DNA from 3 places in the Shewanella sp. SW1 genome. Region 1 is predicted to be linked to each of the others. Evidence: predicted binding sites of a transcription regulator. Region 1 holds the regulator's gene; each other region holds the start of a gene.
What was found. The regulator MetJ, encoded in region 1, represses methionine synthesis genes. The targets are predictions, from matches to a motif close to TAGACGTCTAGACGTCTA.
Positions count from the first base shown of each region.

Region 2: a site for MetJ is predicted at 1,433-1,450, ahead of metK (methionine adenosyltransferase). Genes of this name have one in related genera too.
Region 3: a site for MetJ is predicted at 1,106-1,123, ahead of metH (methionine synthase). Genes of this name have one in related genera too.

Region 1 is NZ_JAKKSG010000007.1:49,921-56,643, reverse strand. Features, by position in the region: gene phsA (thiosulfate reductase PhsA) at 1-1,275, shown strand, start outside; gene L5M71_RS07980 (4Fe-4S dicluster domain-containing protein) at 1,288-1,854, shown strand; gene nrfD (NrfD/PsrC family molybdoenzyme membrane anchor subunit) at 1,857-2,804, shown strand; gene L5M71_RS07970 (sulfite exporter TauE/SafE family protein) at 2,911-3,654, opposite strand; gene metJ (met regulon transcriptional regulator MetJ) at 3,789-4,103, opposite strand; gene metB (cystathionine gamma-synthase) at 4,316-5,479, shown strand; gene L5M71_RS07955 (bifunctional aspartate kinase/homoserine dehydrogenase II) at 5,491-6,723, shown strand, end outside.
Region 2 is NZ_JAKKSG010000013.1:97,115-103,837, reverse strand. Features, by position in the region: gene L5M71_RS13120 (hypothetical protein) at 1-96, opposite strand, end outside; gene metK (methionine adenosyltransferase) at 239-1,390, opposite strand; gene tkt (transketolase) at 1,836-3,830, shown strand; gene epd (erythrose-4-phosphate dehydrogenase) at 3,947-4,963, shown strand; gene L5M71_RS13100 (phosphoglycerate kinase) at 5,098-6,273, shown strand; gene fba (class II fructose-bisphosphate aldolase) at 6,498-6,723, shown strand, end outside.
Region 3 is NZ_JAKKSG010000005.1:172,288-179,010, reverse strand. Features, by position in the region: gene L5M71_RS06440 (histidine phosphatase family protein) at 171-896, opposite strand; gene metH (methionine synthase) at 1,249-4,983, shown strand; gene L5M71_RS06430 (hypothetical protein) at 5,362-5,772, opposite strand; gene L5M71_RS06425 (hypothetical protein) at 5,841-6,272, opposite strand; gene L5M71_RS06420 (hypothetical protein) at 6,512-6,723, opposite strand, start outside.

The sequences.
Region 1 (6,723 bases):
ACCGAAGAGTTTGAGATGCGCCGCGCCCTTTACGCCGCTAACGTCTTGATTGGTAACATCGAGCGTAAGGGCGGGATTTATATCGGCCAGAAACCCGGTGATTACAACAAGCTTGCCGGTGAAGCGGTTGCGCCTGTATTGGCAAAACCTGGTGTGAAAGACATGCCAAAACCAGCAGCGAAACGTATCGATCAGGTGGAAGAACAGTACGCCATGATGTGGACATCTGGCGGCGTTTACCAAACCATTCTCGATGCCACATTAAGCGCTGTTCCTTACCAGTTACACGGTTGGGTGATGTCACGCACTAACCCAATGCAAACCATGACAGACAGAGCACGCGTTGTTGAAGCGATGAAAAAGCTCGACTTTATCGCCGTGTGTGATGTGTATATCAGCGAAACCGCCGCCTATGCGGACGTGATTTTACCTGAATCGACTTATCTTGAACGTGATGAAGAAATTGCTGATAAGTCAGGTAAAAATCCGGCCTATTATGTGCGCCAACGGGTCGTTGAAACCTTAGGTGATACTAAGCCTTCTTGGCAGATCTTTAAGGATGTGGGTGTGGCTATGGGCCTTGGCGAGTTCTATCCATGGGAAAACATGGAAACCCTGCAAATGCTGCAGGTGAACCGCGACACTGACCTGCTGCGCCGGATCAAAGACGAAGGTTTTGTGAGCTTCGGTAAGCCAATTATGTTGTGCGAGCCTAAGATGGTTACCGAGTTTATTAAGGCATACCCCAATGCGCGACCTGCCGATGAAGACGGCACTTACGCCAGCGCACTGACCTTTAAAACGCCAAGCGGCAAAATTGAACTCACTTCCGCGAAAGTCGAAGCCATGGCACCGGGCCGTGGGGTGATCAAGTTCCGCGAAGTGAATCTTAAAAAAGCAGATGAGCTGTACTTTATCCAAGGCAAAGTGGCGGTGCACACCAATGGCGCAACCCACAATGTGCCTATGCTCGCTAACCTGATGTCGGATAACGCAGTGTGGGTTCACCCTGTTACTGCGGGCAAGTTAGGGATCAGCAATGGCGACCCAATCCGCCTCACCAGCAGTGTTGGCACAGAAGAAGGCCATGCCTTAGTCACGCCGGGTATTCGCCAAGATACTGTGTTTGCTTACATGGGCTTTGGTTCTAAAAACAAAGAGTTGGTCAGAGCAACGGGCAAAGGTATCCACTGCGGTAACTTACTGCCGCACGTTACTGCTCCTGTGTGTGGCATGACAGTGCACACCACGGGCGTCACGCTGGCAAAGCGCTAATCGGAGGCTTAAATGAATAAACGATATGTAATGGTGCACGACGAGAATAAGTGCATCGGCTGCCAAGCTTGTAACGTGGCGTGTCGCAGTGAAAATGGCGTACCCGAAGGCGTAACTCGTCTGCAAGTGCGTGTGGAAGGTCCCTTTGGTGAGATGCCCAATCTGCATTTCAAATATCACAGGGTATCTTGCCAGCAATGTGAAGATGCACCCTGCGTTAAAGTGTGCCCAACAGGCGCGGCCTATGTGGGTGAAGATGGCATTATCTCTATCCATACCGAGAAGTGTGTCGGCTGTATGTACTGTGTGGCAGCGTGCCCTTATAAAGTGCGCTTTATGAACCCAGAAACCAAGGCGGCGGACAAGTGTAACTTCTGTAAGGATACGCGTTTAGCACGGGGCGAAGAGCCAGCGTGTGTGACTGTGTGTCCAACCGATGCCTTAGTGTTTGGTGATGCCAATGATCCACGCAGTGAAGTGGCCATCATGCTCAACACTAAAATCACTTACCAAGATAAAACCCATTTGGGCACTAAACCTAGGGTATATCGCGTTCCTACCAAAAGAGGGGGGATTTGATTATGAACAATACTTGGGGCGACATGGCGCAATATGATCCTGTCACTTGGCACTGGGTCATCGCCGTTTACCTGTTTATGGCGGGGTTATCCGCGGGCAGTTTACTGATTGGCATTGGTTTACGCTGGGCGAATAAGGAACTCAGCGCGGGAGCCGAAAGCAGCATTCTTAAGGCGGCAGCCATTATTGGGCCTGTAGCAATTAGCTTAGGTCTAGCTTGTTTAGTGTTTGACTTAACCAAACCATTCCACTTTTGGTTGATCTTAATTCACTATAACTTCCAGTCTGTGATGGCTATCGGGGTGCTGGCGCTGCTGGCGTATTCTCCCTTAGCTTTTGCGTACGCCATTATTGTGCTGCGGGATGACTTACCAAAATGGGGGTTGGGTTTCCTAACACCTATCGCTAAGTTACTTATGCCATTTCGAAAGCTGATTGAAGTATTGTTGTTTGTCCTCGCCATTGGCGTAGGGGCTTACACTGGCTTCTTAATTTCGGCGATGAATGCCTATCCTATGCTCAACACTGCGGTACTGCCTGCGCTGTTTTTAGTGTCAGGTCTATCGGCGGGCGCTGCGGCAAATGCGGTACTGGCGTTGCTGATGTTTAAGACTGACAGCCACGACAAAACTTTAGTGAAGATGCACGGTTTAGAATTGCCTGTGATGGCGATTGAAATTCTGTTCCTGTTCATGTTGTTTTGCGCCTTGTACTTCAAGGGCGGCGCGGCGGCTGCGGCCTTAGCATCGTTAACTTCTGGGCTATGGGCAAGCGTGTTCTGGATAGGTGTTGTCGGAATTGGCTTTGGTATTCCATTGCTGTTTATGCTGCTACCCGCCGCGACTCGCCACACTAAGGGCGCGATGATCATGGTGGCTTGTGCGAGCTTAACGGGCGTACTCGCCTTAAGACACTTTATTATGTACGCAGGGCAAAGCTATTTAAGCTGAGTGTAATCTGGCTTTACATATTGATAGATAAAGAAAAAGCACTGGCAATGTCAGTGCTTTTTTATTGTTTGAATCGTGAGAAGGTTTGCCAGTACAAGCGGGACGCTTATTGGGGTAATAACTCGATAACCGACTTCACCGTTAGTACTAAGGCGCTGATACTGCACAGGACTAACGTCGCCATCTTTGTCTTCTCTTTATCGACACGGCCCACTAATCGTCCTGCGACTAAGTAACCTAAAATCACAGAGGGGAGCAGCATCAACGACAGCCACAGATGTTTTAATTCTAATAAGCCAGTGATCGCTAAAATGATCAATGCAATCATGGAGCTAAAAATGAAGAAGGCCGACAGGGCAGCGCGAAACTGCGAGGCATCTTTGCCTGCCAACAAAATCGCCATCGGCGGGCCACCAATCGCGGCGATATTGCCGAAGATCCCTGAAACCACGCCCGCACCGAAGAGGGTTTTCTTATTCACTGGCAGGCTGAATTTATACAGGCTGAGGATCACTGCGACAGTCACAATGGCGGCGATGGATAAACCCAGTATGGGTTGAGGCGCAAACAGCAACAGGCTCGCGCCGATAAAACCACCGGGCACGCGACCTAGGAGCGCATATTGCAAGCCATTGAATTCTAAGTGACCGCGTTCACGCACTAAGGTCAGCAGGGCGATGGAGAAACCCATAGCAATAACAGGCGCAGGTACAAGTTGTGGATCGACGATATACAGCAAAGGACTGGCGACAACCGCAAGCCCAAACCCAATCAGACTTTGGGTTAATGCGCCCAGAAACACGACCAGCGAGGCTAAGGCGAGTGTCTGTGGATCTATCATAGAAAACATAGGATTTCCTATATCCCAAACCAACTCAAGATGGTGAAATTTAAAGTTTGAAGTCGCTTGGGTATAAACAAAAAGGGATCGTTAACGATCCCTATTGATGAGCACTGTGATATGACTTTGAAAGCGACGAGTCGCTATTCCATGTCTTCCCACTCGATTCCCATTTGATCCATCAACAACTTGGCTTCGGCGGGAATGCTGTCTGGGTTATCTTTTGACAGATCGTCATCGTTGGGCAATGGCTGGCCAGTGTAGGCGTGCAAAAATGCCTCACACAACAGCTCGCTGTTGGTGGCGTGACGCAAATTATTGACCTGACGACGAGTACGTTCGTCCGTGAGGACCTTAAGCACTTTGAGCGGAATAGACACAGTAATTTTTTTTACTTGTTCATTCTTCTTGCCATGTTCAGCATAGGGGCTGATGTATTCCCCATTCCATTCAGTCATTGACTCACCTGTTATAACGCTAAATTCGGGGCAGATTTTAAACCCTTACAAAGAACAGTCAAATTATTGCTACTATTTCTTTGTGATTGCAAACAGATTTCTTTATGTTCAGACGTCTAAACGTCTTCACGCCTATTGACGATGGCGTTGGGCTTAGGTACATTTAGACGTCCAGACATCTCTATCAGTCTATCGAATTTAGGAGTCCACCCATGGCAGAGCGTCAATTAGCCACACTGGCAGTGCGTCAGGGTATCGAAAGCGATACTCAATATGGCGCAGTTGTGCCACCGATTTATTTGTCGACTAATTACGCCTTCGATGGTCATAAAAATCCCCGCGAATTCGATTACAGTCGTTCAGGCAACCCAACGCGCTGCATTTTAGGCGAAGCATTAGCGCAATTAGAAAAGGGCGCCACTGGCATAGTGACGTGCACTGGCATGGCGGCCATCACCTTAGTGACTACTTTGCTCGGCCCCGATGAACTATTAGTTGTGCCCCATGATTGCTATGGTGGTTCCTACCGTTTATTTACCAACTTAGCGAAGAAAGGCCAGTTTAAGCTCATTGTGGTCGACCAAACCGACAGCCAAGCGTTAGCCGCCGCCATTGCGCAGAATCCTAAGATGGTGTGGCTCGAAACCCCATCGAACCCGTTATTGCGTGTGGTAGATATCGAAGCCATTGCTAAGGCGAGCCATGAGGTCGGCGCGCTGGTGGTGGTCGATAACACCTTTTTATCGCCGATATTGCAACAACCCCTATTGTTAGGCGCGGATATCGTTATCCACTCCACCACTAAATATATCAATGGTCACAGCGATGTGGTCGGCGGCGCTGTGGTCGCCAAAGACGCGCAAATCGGCGAAAGCTTACATTGGTGGTCGAACACTCTAGGCTTAACGGGGTCAGCCTTCGACAGTTATCTGACCCTGCGAGGCCTGCGTACCTTAGCGGTGCGTATTCGCGAGCATCAAACCAATGCCCAGCGTATTATTGAGGTATTAACGCAAAGCCCTGTGGTGAGCAAAGTTTATTACCCCGGTCTTGCGGATCACCCAGGTCACGCCATTGCGGCCAAGCAACAACAGGGCTTTGGCGCTATGCTGAGCTTTGAGCTCAAAGGCGGCGAGGCCGAAGTGGTGGCCTTTTTAGGTGCACTCAGCTTATTTAGCGTGGCGGAAAGTTTAGGTGGCGTCGAAAGTTTAGTGGCCGTGCCCGCCACTATGACCCACAGAGCCATGGAGCCGCAGGCGCGTTTTGAGGCAGGTATTAAGGACACCCTATTGCGTCTATCGGTGGGTATTGAAGATGCCGCCGATTTAGTTGCAGATATTCAAGCAGGATTAGCCGCCGTTGTGGCTTGTCAGTAGAGGAATAATAGATGGCACGTTGTCACTTACATAAATTTGGTGGCTCCAGTTTAGCGGATGCCGATTGTTATCGCCGAGTCGCCCATATCCTGTTAACCCACGGTCATAGTGATGATCTCGTGGTGGTCTCTGCGGCGGGTAAAAGCACGAATTTCCTGTATAAATTATTAGCGCTGCGTGATGCGGGTCAGCTATGGCAAGAAGAATTACAAGTGCTGATCAGCTACCAACAGGGGTTGATTGAGCAGTTGTTGTCGAATGAACAAGCCCGCGATCTGCGTGAGCGTTTGGCCACAGATAAAGCGCAACTCATCAGCTTGTTGTCCTTAGATGAGCGCAACGAATACCAAATCAATCATGTGGTGAGCTTTGGCGAACGTTGGTCGGCACGTTTAATGGCGGCGCTACTGCGCGAATCTGGCGTGGCGGCAAGCCATGTGGATGCCTGTTCAATTTTAGTGGCCGATGAAGCCGCTGTACCGCAAATTCGGGTACAAGAATCCCGCGCTAAAGTACAAGCCCTATTAGCCGCGCATCCCAATGAACGCTTAGTGATCACAGGTTTTATCTGCGCTAACGAGCGTGGCGATACCCTATTACTTGGCCGTAATGGTTCCGATTTTAGCGCCAGCCTGATTGCTAGTCTCGCCGATATCGAGCGCGTGACCATTTGGACCGATGTGGAAGGGGTGTTCAACGCCGATCCTAATAAAATCAACGATGCCAAGTTACTAAAAAGCATGTCACTTGCCGAAGCCGATCGCCTAGCGCGTTTGGGCTCGCCAGTATTGCATTCGCGCACTTTGCAGCCGTTATTCAATACTGAAGTGAGCTTAGCGGTGCGTTCAAGTTATGCGTCGCATACCGACTTTACCTTAATCGCGCCCCACAGTTCGTCGGCGAGCGCGCCTGTGGTGACTAACCTCAATGCTGTGGTCCTGTTCGGCTTTAAACTCACGGGTGAGTTAACTCGTTTATTAGATTTATTGATCGCCGCAGGTTTAACGCCATTGGCCCATTGGACCTCTGCCCATCAAAGGGTTGAACTTGCCTATACCGCTGAGAATCAAAAACAAGTTCAAAGATTACTCGATGCCGAGGCAGAAGCATTAGGGATCAGCGATCAGCAGATCAACACAGATTTTGGTTTAGTCGCATTAGTGAGTGCCGACGCCGAACATTATCGCCGCAGCTTCGCCCGTTTACTGAGCCGTGATGCTAAACCTTTGTTCAGTGGCGATTTA
Region 2 (6,723 bases), on a different contig from region 1:
TGTACCGTATGTCTTTGCTATTTCCTCTGGCTGACCTACATTGGCTGCCCATGCACAAGATTGAAGTTGCTGTAATAAGATGGTGTTATCGGTCATAGGGTCTGTGCACTCTAATGGTCTGTGTATATGCTGCTTTTATTTTGCCATATTTGTAATCTAACTAAATGTCAGACATAAAAAAACCGCTGGGTAGCGGTTTTTCATGGGTCTTAAGTGTAAAAATTGAAATGAATTAAGACTATAGACCCGCGTCAGCGCGCAATATTTCGGCTTTATCAGTTGCTTCCCATGGGAATTCGCTGCGACCAAAGTGGCCATAAGCGGCGGTCGCTTGATAAATTGGACGTGCTAAATCTAGCATTGCCGTTAAACCGTATGGGCGCAGTTCAAAGTGTTGACGCACTAACTTGATCAGCACTTCTTCAGACACTTTACCGGTACCGAAGGTCTCGATGCTGATAGAGGTAGGCTCTGCCACACCAATAGCGTAAGACACTTGGATTTCACAGCGATCAGCAAGACCTGCTGCAACTATGTTTTTTGCCACATAACGGGCAGCGTATGCTGCGCTACGGTCCACTTTTGATGGATCTTTACCAGAGAATGCGCCACCACCATGACGGGCCATGCCGCCGTAGGTGTCAACGATGATCTTACGACCCGTTAAGCCGCAATCGCCTACTGGACCACCGATAACAAAACGGCCAGTTGGGTTGATAAAGAACTTAGTATCTTTGTTTAACCATTGAGCCGGTAATACTGGCTTGATAATGGTTTCCATCACGCCTTCAATTAAGTCGGCTTGTGAAACGTCATCTCTGTGCTGAGTCGATAACACAACTGCATCGATACCGATAATTTTGCCATCATCATAGGCAAAAGTGACTTGGCTTTTCGCATCTGGGCGTAACCAAGGTAGCGTGCCATTTTTACGCACTTCAGACTGACGTTTCACTAATGCGTGGGCATAGGTGATAGGTGCAGGCATCAGAATGTCGGTTTCGTTGTTGGCATAGCCAAACATTAACCCTTGATCGCCAGCACCTTGCTCTGCAGGGTCTGCGCGGTCTACACCTTGATTGATGTCGGGTGATTGCTTACCAATGGCGTTTAATACTGCGCACGAGTCTGCATCAAACCCCATATCTGAATGGGTATAACCAATTTCACGCACCGTTTTACGGGTGATTTCTTCAATATCAACCCAGGCAGAGGTAGTGACTTCACCACCCACTAATACCATGCCGGTTTTGACATAAGTTTCACACGCTACGCGTGCTTTTGGATCTTGAGCCAGAATTGCATCTAGCACAGCATCAGAAATCTGATCTGCAATCTTATCGGGATGACCTTCTGAGACCGACTCAGAAGTAAACAAGTGCTTTGCCATAGTAGGAAAATCTCGTCGTTAGCATTCAAACGTGTAGAAGCATCTACATCTAGACGGCTATTTTAGTTTAAATCCGATTGCCGATCACCCCCGATAATAAAAAATCCTCTCAGATTGTGACCTGAAAACGACTACGCTCAGTCATAAATAGGTTATTTTACTTATATTTCATAGCATTAAGTTTACTATGTTTTTGAGGAATTTATTTCTCTATTACAAGTGATCCTTGCTATGCCCTCTTAAGTAAACGCCAGTAGAGTGACTGGCTTGTTTCTGCGACTTGTATACTCAAGCGACCTGAATCCTGCATCTTCAGGTTGTTTGGGTACATATTCGCCCATCTTTTGCTGAGTGAATGGTAATTTTAGTTTGCGTCACACTGGCATGTAGGGGAAAATATGCATCCAAATTGCCCGCTAGACCCCACAAACAAGCAGGAGAGAGCATGTCTTCCCGTAAAGTACTCGCAAACGCAATCCGTGCGTTAAGTATGGATGCAGTTCAAAAAGCAAATTCAGGCCATCCCGGCGCCCCAATGGGTATGGCAGATATTGCTGAAGTGCTGTGGAATGATTTCCTTAAGCACAACCCGGACAATCCGAAATGGGTAGATAGAGATCGTTTTATCCTCTCTAACGGTCACGGTTCAATGCTGATTTACTCTTTACTTCACCTGACTGGTTATGAATTACCAATTGAAGAGCTAAAACAGTTCCGTCAATTGCATTCTAAAACCCCGGGTCACCCAGAATACGGTTACACCCCAGGTGTTGAAACCACAACGGGTCCACTCGGTGCGGGCATCAGCAACGCTGTCGGTATGGCCATTGCTGAGAAAACCTTAGCGGCACAGTTTAACCGTGATGGTCACGATATCGTTGATCACTACACTTACTGCTTCCTCGGCGATGGCTGTTTGATGGAAGGTATTTCCCACGAAGCCTGTTCATTAGCCGGTACTTTAGGTTTAGGTAAACTGGTCGCATTTTGGGATGACAACGGTATTTCTATCGATGGCCATGTTGAAGGCTGGTTCACCGATGATACGCCAAAACGTTTTGAAGCTTACGGCTGGCATGTGATTGCCGGTGTTGACGGTCACGATAGCGCGGCAATCCGTGCTGCTATCGAAGCGGCGAAAGCGGTGACCGATAAACCAACAATGATTTGCTGCAAAACCATTATCGGTTTTGGTTCACCCAACAAATCTGGCAGCCACGATTGTCACGGCGCGCCACTAGGCGATGCAGAAATCGCAGCCGCCCGTGAATTCCTTGGCTGGCCACATGCACCATTTGAAATCCCTGCTGACGTTTATGCCGGTTGGGATGCCAAAGAAGCCGGTGCGGCCCGTGAAGCAGCGTGGAACGAGAAGTTTGCAGCATATCGCGCTGCTCACCCAGAACTGGCTGCTGAATATGAGCGTCGCGTTCTGAAAGGTGAATTACCGGCTGATTTCGAAGAAAAAGCGCAGGCATTCGTGCAAGCATCACAGGACAAAGCCGAAGGTATTGCGAGCCGTAAAGCCTCACAAAATGCCATCGGTGCATTTGGCGCTATGTTGCCTGAACTGTTAGGCGGCTCTGCTGACTTAGCGGGTTCTAACTTGACACTGTGGTCAGGTTCTAAAGGTATTCAAGACGATCCAGCTGGTAACTACATTTACTACGGCGTGCGTGAATTCGGCATGAGCGGCATTATGAACGGTGCTTCGCTGCATGGTGGTTTCATCAACTACGGCGCAACTTTCATGATGTTCATGGAATATGCTCGTAACGCAGTCCGTATGTCGGCGCTGATGGGTATTCAAAACATCTTCGTTTATACCCATGACTCTATCGGTCAAGGTGAAGATGGCCCAACGCATCAACCAGTTGAGCAATTAGCTAACCTGCGTATGACGCCAAATATGGCCGTATGGCGTCCATGTGATGCGGCAGAAACGGCAGTTTCTTGGAAAGCTGCGATTGAGCGCCGTAATGCACCTACGTCACTGATCTTCAGCCGTCAAAACCTGAAAGCTCAAGCGCGTACCGCTGAGCAATTAGCTAATGTGGCTAAAGGTGCTTATGTACTGCAAGACTGTGCGGGCACACCAGAACTGATCCTGATCGCAACTGGTAGCGAAGTACAATTGGCAATGGATACAGCCGCTGCACTGACTGAGCAAGGTAAACACGTTCGCGTAGTCTCTATGCCATCGACGACTGAGTTCGATAAGCAAGATGCCGCGTATAAAGAATCTGTATTACCCCGTGCTGTGACTAAACGTGTGGCTATTGAAGCGGCGCATACCGATTTCTGGTACAAGTACGTCGGGTTTGAAGGCACAGTTGTGGGCATGACCACATTTGGTGAGTCTGCGCCGGGTAACGTGCTATTGAATCACTTCGGTTTCACCGTTGAAAATGTGCTGAATGCTGCAAAATCATTGGGCTAATCGCTCAAGGGATTAGATTCAATACAAAAGGTTAAACTTTTTAAGTGTTAATCTGTATAATGCGGCCTGCAATCGTTTGCAGGCCGTTTTTGTATTAAGAGGAAATTGAGACCTCAATGATCCGAGTCGCTATCAATGGTTATGGCCGTATCGGCCGCTCTATTCTCCGAGCTTTATATGAGTCTGGAAAACGGCAGCAAATGCAGATTGTCGCGATTAATGAATTAGCTAAACCTGAAGCCATTATTCATCTGACCCAGTACGACACCACCCACGGTCGGTTTGCGCATAAAGTGAAGCTTGTTGATGATCATATGCTGATTGGCGACGATGCGATAAAAATCCTCCACGAGCCCGATCCGGCAAAACTCCCTTGGCACGAGATGGACATAGATATTGTCTATGAAGCCACAGGCGTATTAGTCGATCGTCAAAGCTGCGAAGCCCATATTCACGCCGGCGCTAAACAAGTGCTGATAAGTCATCCATCCTCAGCCGATGTCGATGGCACGATTGTCTATGGTGTAAACCACGATTTACTCCGCGCCGAACATACTGTGGTGTCCAACGCTTCTTGCACCACAAACTGTATCGTGCCAGTGATCGATGTGCTTGATCGCCACTTTGGCGTTAAAAGCGGTGCCATTACCACTATCCATTCGGCGATGAATGATCAACAAGTGATCGATGCTTATCATGATGATTTGCGTCGTACCCGCGCCGCTGGCCAATCGATTATCCCTGTCGACACTAAACTTGCCCGCGGCATTGAGCGGATCTTGCCGCACATGAAAAATAAGTTTGAAGCGATTTCGGTGCGCGTGCCCACCATCAACGTGACCGCCATCGATTTGTCCGTGACCTTAGAAAAAACCGTCGATATTGCCACAGTCAATCAGGTGCTGGAATCAGCCGCCAATGGGCGATTTAACGGCATCTTAGGCTATACTGATGAGCCCTTAGTCTCATGTGATTTCAACCATGACCCGCGCTCCAGTATTGTCGATGGTACCCAGACCCGCGTGAGCGCCGGTCAGTTGGTGAAGTTACTCCTGTGGTGCGATAACGAGTGGGGTTTTGCCAATCGTATGTTAGATACGAGTTTGGCGATGATCGCGGCCAAGCGAGGCTGATAAAAGTAGATTATTCACTTGTGGGTCACTGAATTTATGCCAATTCGACGGGATGTCGAGCGCCGAGCGGCAGTCAATTCATACCGGCTATGTGTGAAACAGTTTGTTTTTTGATTATAAAAGGAAGCGTTACCATGGCAATTATCAATATGTCAGATCTGGATCTACAAGGTAAGCGCGTGCTTATCCGCGAAGATCTCAATGTCCCTGTCAGCAATGGCGTCGTCACCAGTGATGCACGTCTGCGCGCCTCTCTACCGACTATCGAGTTGGCCCTTGAAAAAGGTGCGGCTGTGATGGTGATGTCGCATTTAGGTCGTCCGACCGAAGGCGAATACAATGCTGAATATTCTCTGCAACCTGTGGTCGATTATTTGGCAAAAGCCCTGTCTTGTCCTGTGCGTTTAGCGACCGACTATTTAGACGGCGTCGACGTTGCCGTGGGTGAAGTGGTTGTGTTCGAAAACGTGCGTTTCAACGTGGGTGAAGGTAAGAACAACGAAGCCTTATCGAAAAAAATGGCGGCGCTGTGTGATGTCTATGTGATGGACGCCTTCGGTACTGCACATCGTGCCCAAGCATCGACCCATGGCGTGGGCATGTTTGCCCCAATCGCCTGTGCAGGTCCATTACTGGCGCAAGAATTAGATGCCTTAGGCAAGGCATTAGATAACCCTGCGCGTCCAATGGTGGCGATTGTCGGTGGCTCTAAAGTGTCAACTAAGCTGACCGTGCTAGAAAGTCTTTCGGGTATCGTTGATCAGTTAGTGGTTGGCGGCGGTATTGCCAATACTTTCATTGCGGCGGCAGGCTACAATGTCGGTAAATCGCTGTATGAGGCGGATTTGATCGACGAAGCTAAGCGTTTAGTGGCTAATGCTAAGAGCCGTGGCGCCGATATTCCTGTGCCGACTGATGTGGTCGTTGCGGGCGAGTTTAGCCCAACAGCAGCGGCAACGTTAAAATCGGTTAGCGAAGTCGCTGATGGCGAAATGATTTTCGATATTGGTCCAGATAGCGCTGAAGCACTGGCTAAAATCATCGAATCTGCTGGCACTATCGTGTGGAACGGCCCTGTGGGCGTGTTCGAATTCGACCAATTCGGTGAAGGTACTAAGCGTATCGCCCAAGCGATTGCTGATTCAAAAGCGTTCTCTATCGCAGGCGGTGGTGACACTTTGGCTGCGGTTGATAAGTACGGCATTGCCGATAAAGTGTCTTACATTTCGACTGGTGGCGGTGCTTTCCTCGAGTTCCTCGAAGGTAAAGAATTACCGGCTGTGGCTATGTTAGAAAAGCGCGGCGCTTAATCATTAAGTTTTAAAAAACGCGGCGCATAAGACGCCGCGATAAGCTCTGATAACATCAAAGCTTTGATAAAAAGTAAAAAATTATAAAAAAAACCGCCCGTATTCATCTAAGGTACTTAATTTAAGTTGTTTATTTAAGGTACAGAGTTGAATGCGGGTATAAAAATCCATCCAAACGATAGCGACCTCGGTGATAGATATCACCCTATTATTGGAGTTAAAAAATGGCGTTAATTTCCCTACGACAACTACTTGATCACGCAGCAGAACATGGATACGGTGTGCCTGCGTTTAACGTTAACAACTTAGAGCAGATGCGTGCCATCATGCAGGCCGCTGAAGCAACAGACAGCCCTGTGATAGTGCAAGCTTCTGCTGGCGCGCGTAAATACGCTCGCCCACAGTTCTTAAAATATTTGATGGCAGCAGCTCTTGAGCAGTACCCAGATA
Region 3 (6,723 bases), on a different contig from region 1:
TATCACTCATTGCGCATGTAATACGCTATCTCGTTCAAACGTCAGGGAAAAGCATTATCCTACATCTATCCCATTAGGCAATGCTGTTTAAATCAGAATATTTTCATGTCAGCTTATTCTCGCCAAACAATCACGCCTACATGATAGCGCCGAGATAGTGAAATAAGGCCTCAACACCTGCGCCCACTCGGCCAATCTAAACGCCAATAGCAGGCACCCTGTTCATCTTGCAGCACATTAACGCTCACCACGGCCGCCACGGGTAAATCGAGTTGACTATAAAACCCCACCGCCCGTTCAACCCCTAAGGCACGCGCCATTAAGTGACGGATCACCCCGCCGTGGGTCACGACCCACACTTGAGTGGTTGGCATATTGTCAGCGGTTTCATTAACGGCACTGTTTTCATTACCCATTTTATGTGAGTCAAGGGTCAATCGTTTAAACTCGGCGGCGAGTATCTGGTCAATCGTCCCATTCACCCGCGACTCGAAACTAGCCATAGTTTCCCCATTGGGCGGCGGTGTTTGCCAAGGGTTTTGCCAATAGGCCGCTAAATGTTCGCCCGCTTGTTGATACAGTTCATCGAGCCGACGACCGTCCCAATCGCCAAAATCAATTTCCTGTAAACCCGTTAAAAACTGCGCCTGCAATGGCCTTGACTCAGATACCAGCGCCGCCGTCGAATGCAGCTCGGCGGCAAAGGCTTGGGCAAATTCGGCGCAGCGGCGTGAAGTCGAGCTGTAGATAGCGCTGCAGGTACTTGCCTGCGCCTCAACCGCTGCCGACATTTGCTGCCAGCCCTTTTCACTTAAAGGCACATCCACACGGCCGCGTAAAATGGCGCCGCCTTCGCACTCGCCGTGACGCAACAATAACAATCGAACTTGTTTCATCGTATTCCTATGTCTATCACTCATGGCAAATTTTGTTGAAGCCCCACATTAGACCCGTCGTCCTATATACTCAATTACGTCCTAGTCCAACGACTAACAATACAACTAGCCCAGCAAAAAAACCGTTAAACTGGGGATAAAGTGGCGCTAGGACTCAATTATCGTCAGTCAATTTTGACCTTGCCCTGACAATCATAAGTCGCGTATTATGGACGTCTATACGTTTAAATGTCCAAAACAAATTTTTAAGAACAAGTATTCAAAAAAATGTCGGCTGACGACAATAAAATGCACTTAGCATAACAATGGCCGATTTTTGGACTTAACTTAGCTGTATTTAAGGTAATTATTTATGACGATACCCTCAACCAAAGCCAGCCAAATATTAGCAGACATTCGCAAACAGCTTGCAGAGCGCATTCTGATCTTAGACGGTGCCATGGGCACTATGATCCAAGGCTACAAACTGGAAGAAGAGGACTATCGCGGCGAACGCTTTAAAGATTGGCATACGGATGTCAAAGGTAACAACGACCTCTTGGTCTTGTCACAGCCTCACATCATCAAACAAATTCACACCGACTACTTAAACGCCGGTGCAGACATCATTGAAACCAACACCTTTAACGCCACCACCATCGCCATGGCCGACTACGACATGCAGTCGCTGTCCGCCGAAATTAACTTAGTCGGCGCGCGCCTCGCCCGTGAAGCCTGTGATGAAGCCTTTGCTGCCACAGGCATTCCACGCTACGTCGCCGGTGTGTTAGGCCCCACTAACCGTACGTGTTCGATTAGCCCTGATGTGAACGACCCTGGCTATCGCAACGTCAGCTTCGATGAGTTAGTGACTGCTTACAAAGAATCCACTAAGGCACTGATTGAGGGCGGCGCGGATATCATTATGGTCGAGACCATATTCGATACCTTAAACGCCAAAGCCGCGCTGTTTGCGATTGAATCGGTATTTGATGACTTATTCGGTCAGCATTCTAAAGACAGACTGCCTATCATGATTTCGGGCACCATTACCGATGCCTCTGGCCGCACACTGACTGGCCAAACGACCGAAGCCTTTTACAATTCCCTTCGCCATATCAAGCCGTTATCTATCGGTCTTAACTGTGCACTTGGGCCAAAAGAATTACGCCCCTATGTGGAAGAATTATCCCGCATCAGTGAGTGTTATGTGTCGGCGCATCCGAATGCAGGCCTGCCGAACGAGTTTGGCGGTTACGATGAAACCCCAGAAGACATGGCGAATGTGATCGAAGATTGGGCGCGCGAAGGCATGCTCAATATTATCGGGGGTTGTTGTGGTAGTACGCCTGAACATATCCGCGTGATCCGCGAAGCGGTGAGCCGTCATGACCCGCGTATTTTGCCGGACATTCCAGTCGCTTGCCGCTTGGCAGGTTTGGAACCACTGACTATCGACGCCCAATCCCTGTTCGTTAACGTGGGTGAGCGCACCAACGTCACAGGCTCGGCTAAGTTTTTAAAGTTGATCAAAGAAGGCAAGTTTGAGCAAGCGCTCGATGTCGCCCGCGAGCAGGTCGAAAGCGGCGCGCAAATCATCGACATCAACATGGACGAAGGCATGCTCGATGGCGCCGAGATCATGCACAAGTTTTTGAACTTGATTGCCTCTGAGCCCGACATCAGCCGCGTACCGATTATGATCGACTCCTCTAAATGGGAAGTGATCGAAGCTGGCCTCAAATGTATTCAAGGCAAGGGCATAGTTAACTCTATTTCCCTCAAAGAAGGCGAAGCCAAGTTTATTGAGCAAGCCACCTTAGTGAAACGCTACGGCGCGGCGGCCATTATCATGGCATTCGATGAGCAAGGTCAGGCCGACACTAAAGCGCGTAAAATCGAAATTTGTACCCGCGCCTATCGGGTGCTGGTTGATAAGGTCGGCTTTCCGCCAGAAGACATCATCTTCGACCCGAACATTTTTGCCATCGCCACCGGTATCGATGAACACGACAACTATGCCGTCGATTTTATTGATGCCATTAAAGCGATTAAAGCCACCCTGCCCCACGCGATGATTTCGGGCGGCGTGTCGAACGTGTCGTTCTCATTCCGCGGTAACAACCCAGTGCGCGAGGCGATTCACGCCGTTTTCCTGTACCACGCCATCAAAGTCGGCATGGACATGGGCATTGTCAACGCGGGTCAGTTAGCCATTTACGACGATATCGACCCTGAACTTAAAGTGCGGGTCGAAAACGTGGTGCTTAACTTGCCCTGCCCAGTTGAAGGCTCAAGCAATACCGAGCAGTTACTTGAAATCGCGGAGAAATTCCGCGGTGATGGCGCGCAGGTCGGTAAAAAAGAAGATTTAGAATGGCGCAGCTGGCCGGTGAGTCAACGCTTATCCCATGCGCTCGTCAAAGGCATTACCGAATTTATCGATGAAGATACCGAAGCCGCTCGCCAAGAAGCGAAACGTCCACTGGATGTGATTGAAGGCGCCTTGATGGACGGCATGAACGTAGTCGGTGACTTATTCGGCTCGGGCAAGATGTTCCTGCCGCAGGTGGTGAAATCGGCGCGGGTAATGAAAAAAGCCGTGGCTTACTTAAACCCCTATATCGAGCTAGAAAAGGTCGAAGGCCAATCTAACGGCAAGATTTTGATGGTGACGGTAAAAGGCGACGTGCACGATATCGGCAAGAATATCGTCGGCGTGGTGCTCGCCTGTAACGGTTTTGAGGTATTCGATTTAGGCGTGATGGTGTCGGTGGAGCGAATTCTCGACGCCGTGAAAGAACACAATATCGATATCATCGGCATGTCGGGCCTCATCACTCCGAGTCTGGACGAGATGGTGCATAACGTGAAAACCTTCCACCGCGAAGGCTTAACCATTCCGGCGATTATCGGCGGCGCCACTTGCTCAAAAATCCACACAGCGGTGAAGATTGCGCCCCATTATCCCCATGGCGCCATTTATATCGCCGATGCGTCCCGCGCCGTGCCTATGGTAAGTAAACTCATCAACAACGAGACTCGCCAAGCGACAATCGACGAAACCTATGCCGAATACGATGACATGCGCACTAAACGTTTATCACAGGCTAAACGCAAAGAAATTGTGTCACTCGAAGCGGCCCGCGAAAACCGTTGCCAACACGATTGGGCCAACTACACCCCGTTCACGCCAAACGTGCTCGGTCGCCAAGTATTTGATAATTATCCATTAGAAGACTTAGTCGAGCGTATCGACTGGACACCGTTTTTCCGCTCGTGGGAATTACATGGCCATTACCCCGAAATCCTCACCGACAAAGTGGTGGGCGTTGAGGCGCAAAAGCTGTTCGCCGATGGTCAGGCCATGCTCAAGCAAATCATCGAAGAAAAGTGGCTCACGGCGAAAGCGGTTATCGGCTTATTCCCTGCCAATACCGTTAATTACGACGACATTGAGCTGTACACCGATGAGTCGCGTACCACAGTTGAAATGACCACACATCACCTGCGGATGCAGCTTGAGCGTGTCGGTAACGACAACTTCTGTCTATCTGACTTTGTTGCGCCAAAAGACTCAGGCGTCGCCGATTACATGGGCGGCTTTGCGGTGACCACAGGCCACGGCATAGACGAACATGTGGCGCGTTTTGAAGCCAACCACGACGACTACAACGCCATCATGCTCAAATGCTTAGCCGACCGTTTGGCCGAAGCCTTTGCCGAGCGGATGCACGAACGGGTACGTAAAGAGTTTTGGGGTTATGCGGCCGACGAGCAGTTAAGCAATGAAGCCTTAATCCGCGAAAAATACAAAGGTATACGCCCCGCACCGGGTTACCCAGCATGCCCAGACCACACAGAAAAAGGCTTGTTATGGGACTTGCTCAAGCCCGATGAAACCATCGACTTGAATATCACCGAAAGCTACGCCATGTTCCCCACAGCGGCAGTATCGGGCTGGTATTTCGCCCACCCGAAATCCCGCTACTTTGGCGTGAGTAACATAGGCCGCGATCAAGTGGAAGATTATGCCAAGCGTAAAGGGATGACTATCGCAGAGACGGAGAAGTGGCTGGCGCCAGTGTTGGATTATGATCCCGAGTGATTGGGATCTGCAATCACCCGCAGGGCTTAAACTTTCAAACTTCGTTTGAATTAAGCGTTAAAGTCGTGGGGCTTCACCCCACACCCGACCAAGGAGGACTGCTCGTCCTATCCTCCTTGGATTCTCCAAGACGCCCCTAACGAAGTTACATGCATTGATTAGTGGCTTCGTGCTTATTCGAAAATAGCTAACGCTTCCGATGGGGCGTCCCTTCCCCCCGAAAGCTACGCAGACGTCCTGTCTGCGTCACGCTATTTTCTTCAACGCCCTTCAGCAACTTCGCAGGGGATCGGTGAACTTCTGTGAGATTAGAGTTAACTTTTCGCATTGAAAGAATTATGCCAACGCCACAAGCCTTATTACCCTCAACTTACCAATTTATATAGTAGACTCAAGCTTATTATTGATACTTCTATAAACTAAATATAAGTGTATCAACTCAACCAAAGCTAAATTAACTATTACGACAGTGAAATATTGAAGATGACCCATAGCCCATAAGTTAAATAAAAATAAAACTTCTATAAGTCGAAATTTAGACCATTTAAAGTAATTTGACGGATAATCTTTACCTATAAGCATAGGTAACAGTTTCAAATTAAAAGTGACTGCAATAGCAATATGCACACAGAGCATGCTAAGTAAAGAAAACAATAATTTAAAGCTAAAAATATTCATCTGCATAAAAATCGATTCAGACTTAAATTCAACCAAAAAATCAACAGCAAGGCCGATAACAAGTGTCAAAGCAAGCACTATGCTCATACCCAAAAAACTAATTTTTTTCATAAAAAACTCTTAAATCATCCCTAAAATAAATCAATAAACACAGTCAGCGAAACGTCTTGAAAGTGAAGTTAACCCAATAAATTCAAACTTTTATAATTTTTCACAAGTATATTAAAAACAAAGAACAAGGTCAGAAACATGAGTGTTTTTACAAAGATATCGATAAAACGTAATGGACTCATCCCGCCAGCTAATAACACATCGAAAACAGGCAGTGATGGCAGCACAACAAATGTAAAAAATGAAGTACCTAACACAGAGTAAATAAAATACCTTGGATACCCAACTCGATTAATAATCAAAGCACATACTAAAGAAAATATGATCATCAGTGGAAGATGTATCCAAAAGCAAAATACAACTATCCCCAAGTTTTCACTTAATGCTTTTACATTGAAAGATAACAGTAAATCCCACCACCATTTGCTATCAACAGACAACCCACTTCCATGCATATATATCAACACAGCTATGCCGAAAATAATCACTAAAAACTTCAATCAACCTCCAAAAACTCAAGCTTAGTTATTACTAATCGAGATTTAAAAAATCGAAACCGTGTATTTTCAATAATAGTGAGAGCGTTATACCATTTCTGCATCGAGTAAAGTAATAGGCGAAAAATTATAGTTTAAATAAGGATTGGTGAATCCAATATTTTTTGTTTTTGCATTCCATTTAAAAATGAAATGCATATCTAACTCACCATTCAAAAAAAACAATTTATTGTTGAAAAAATTTATTCAACAATAATTTCAGTCGCAAGAACTGAGAAGCCATACAACCAAGTTGTAGCACCCTCAATTTTAGATGTGCTACGGCGTTTATGACATCTCCATGAATTATCAAATGGGCTAGTATATTCTAATGTTACCTTTGGAAGTAGCCTATCATCGATTGCCTCAATCAATTTTTTATGCTTTATTGATACTGCCGATGCAATATCATTAA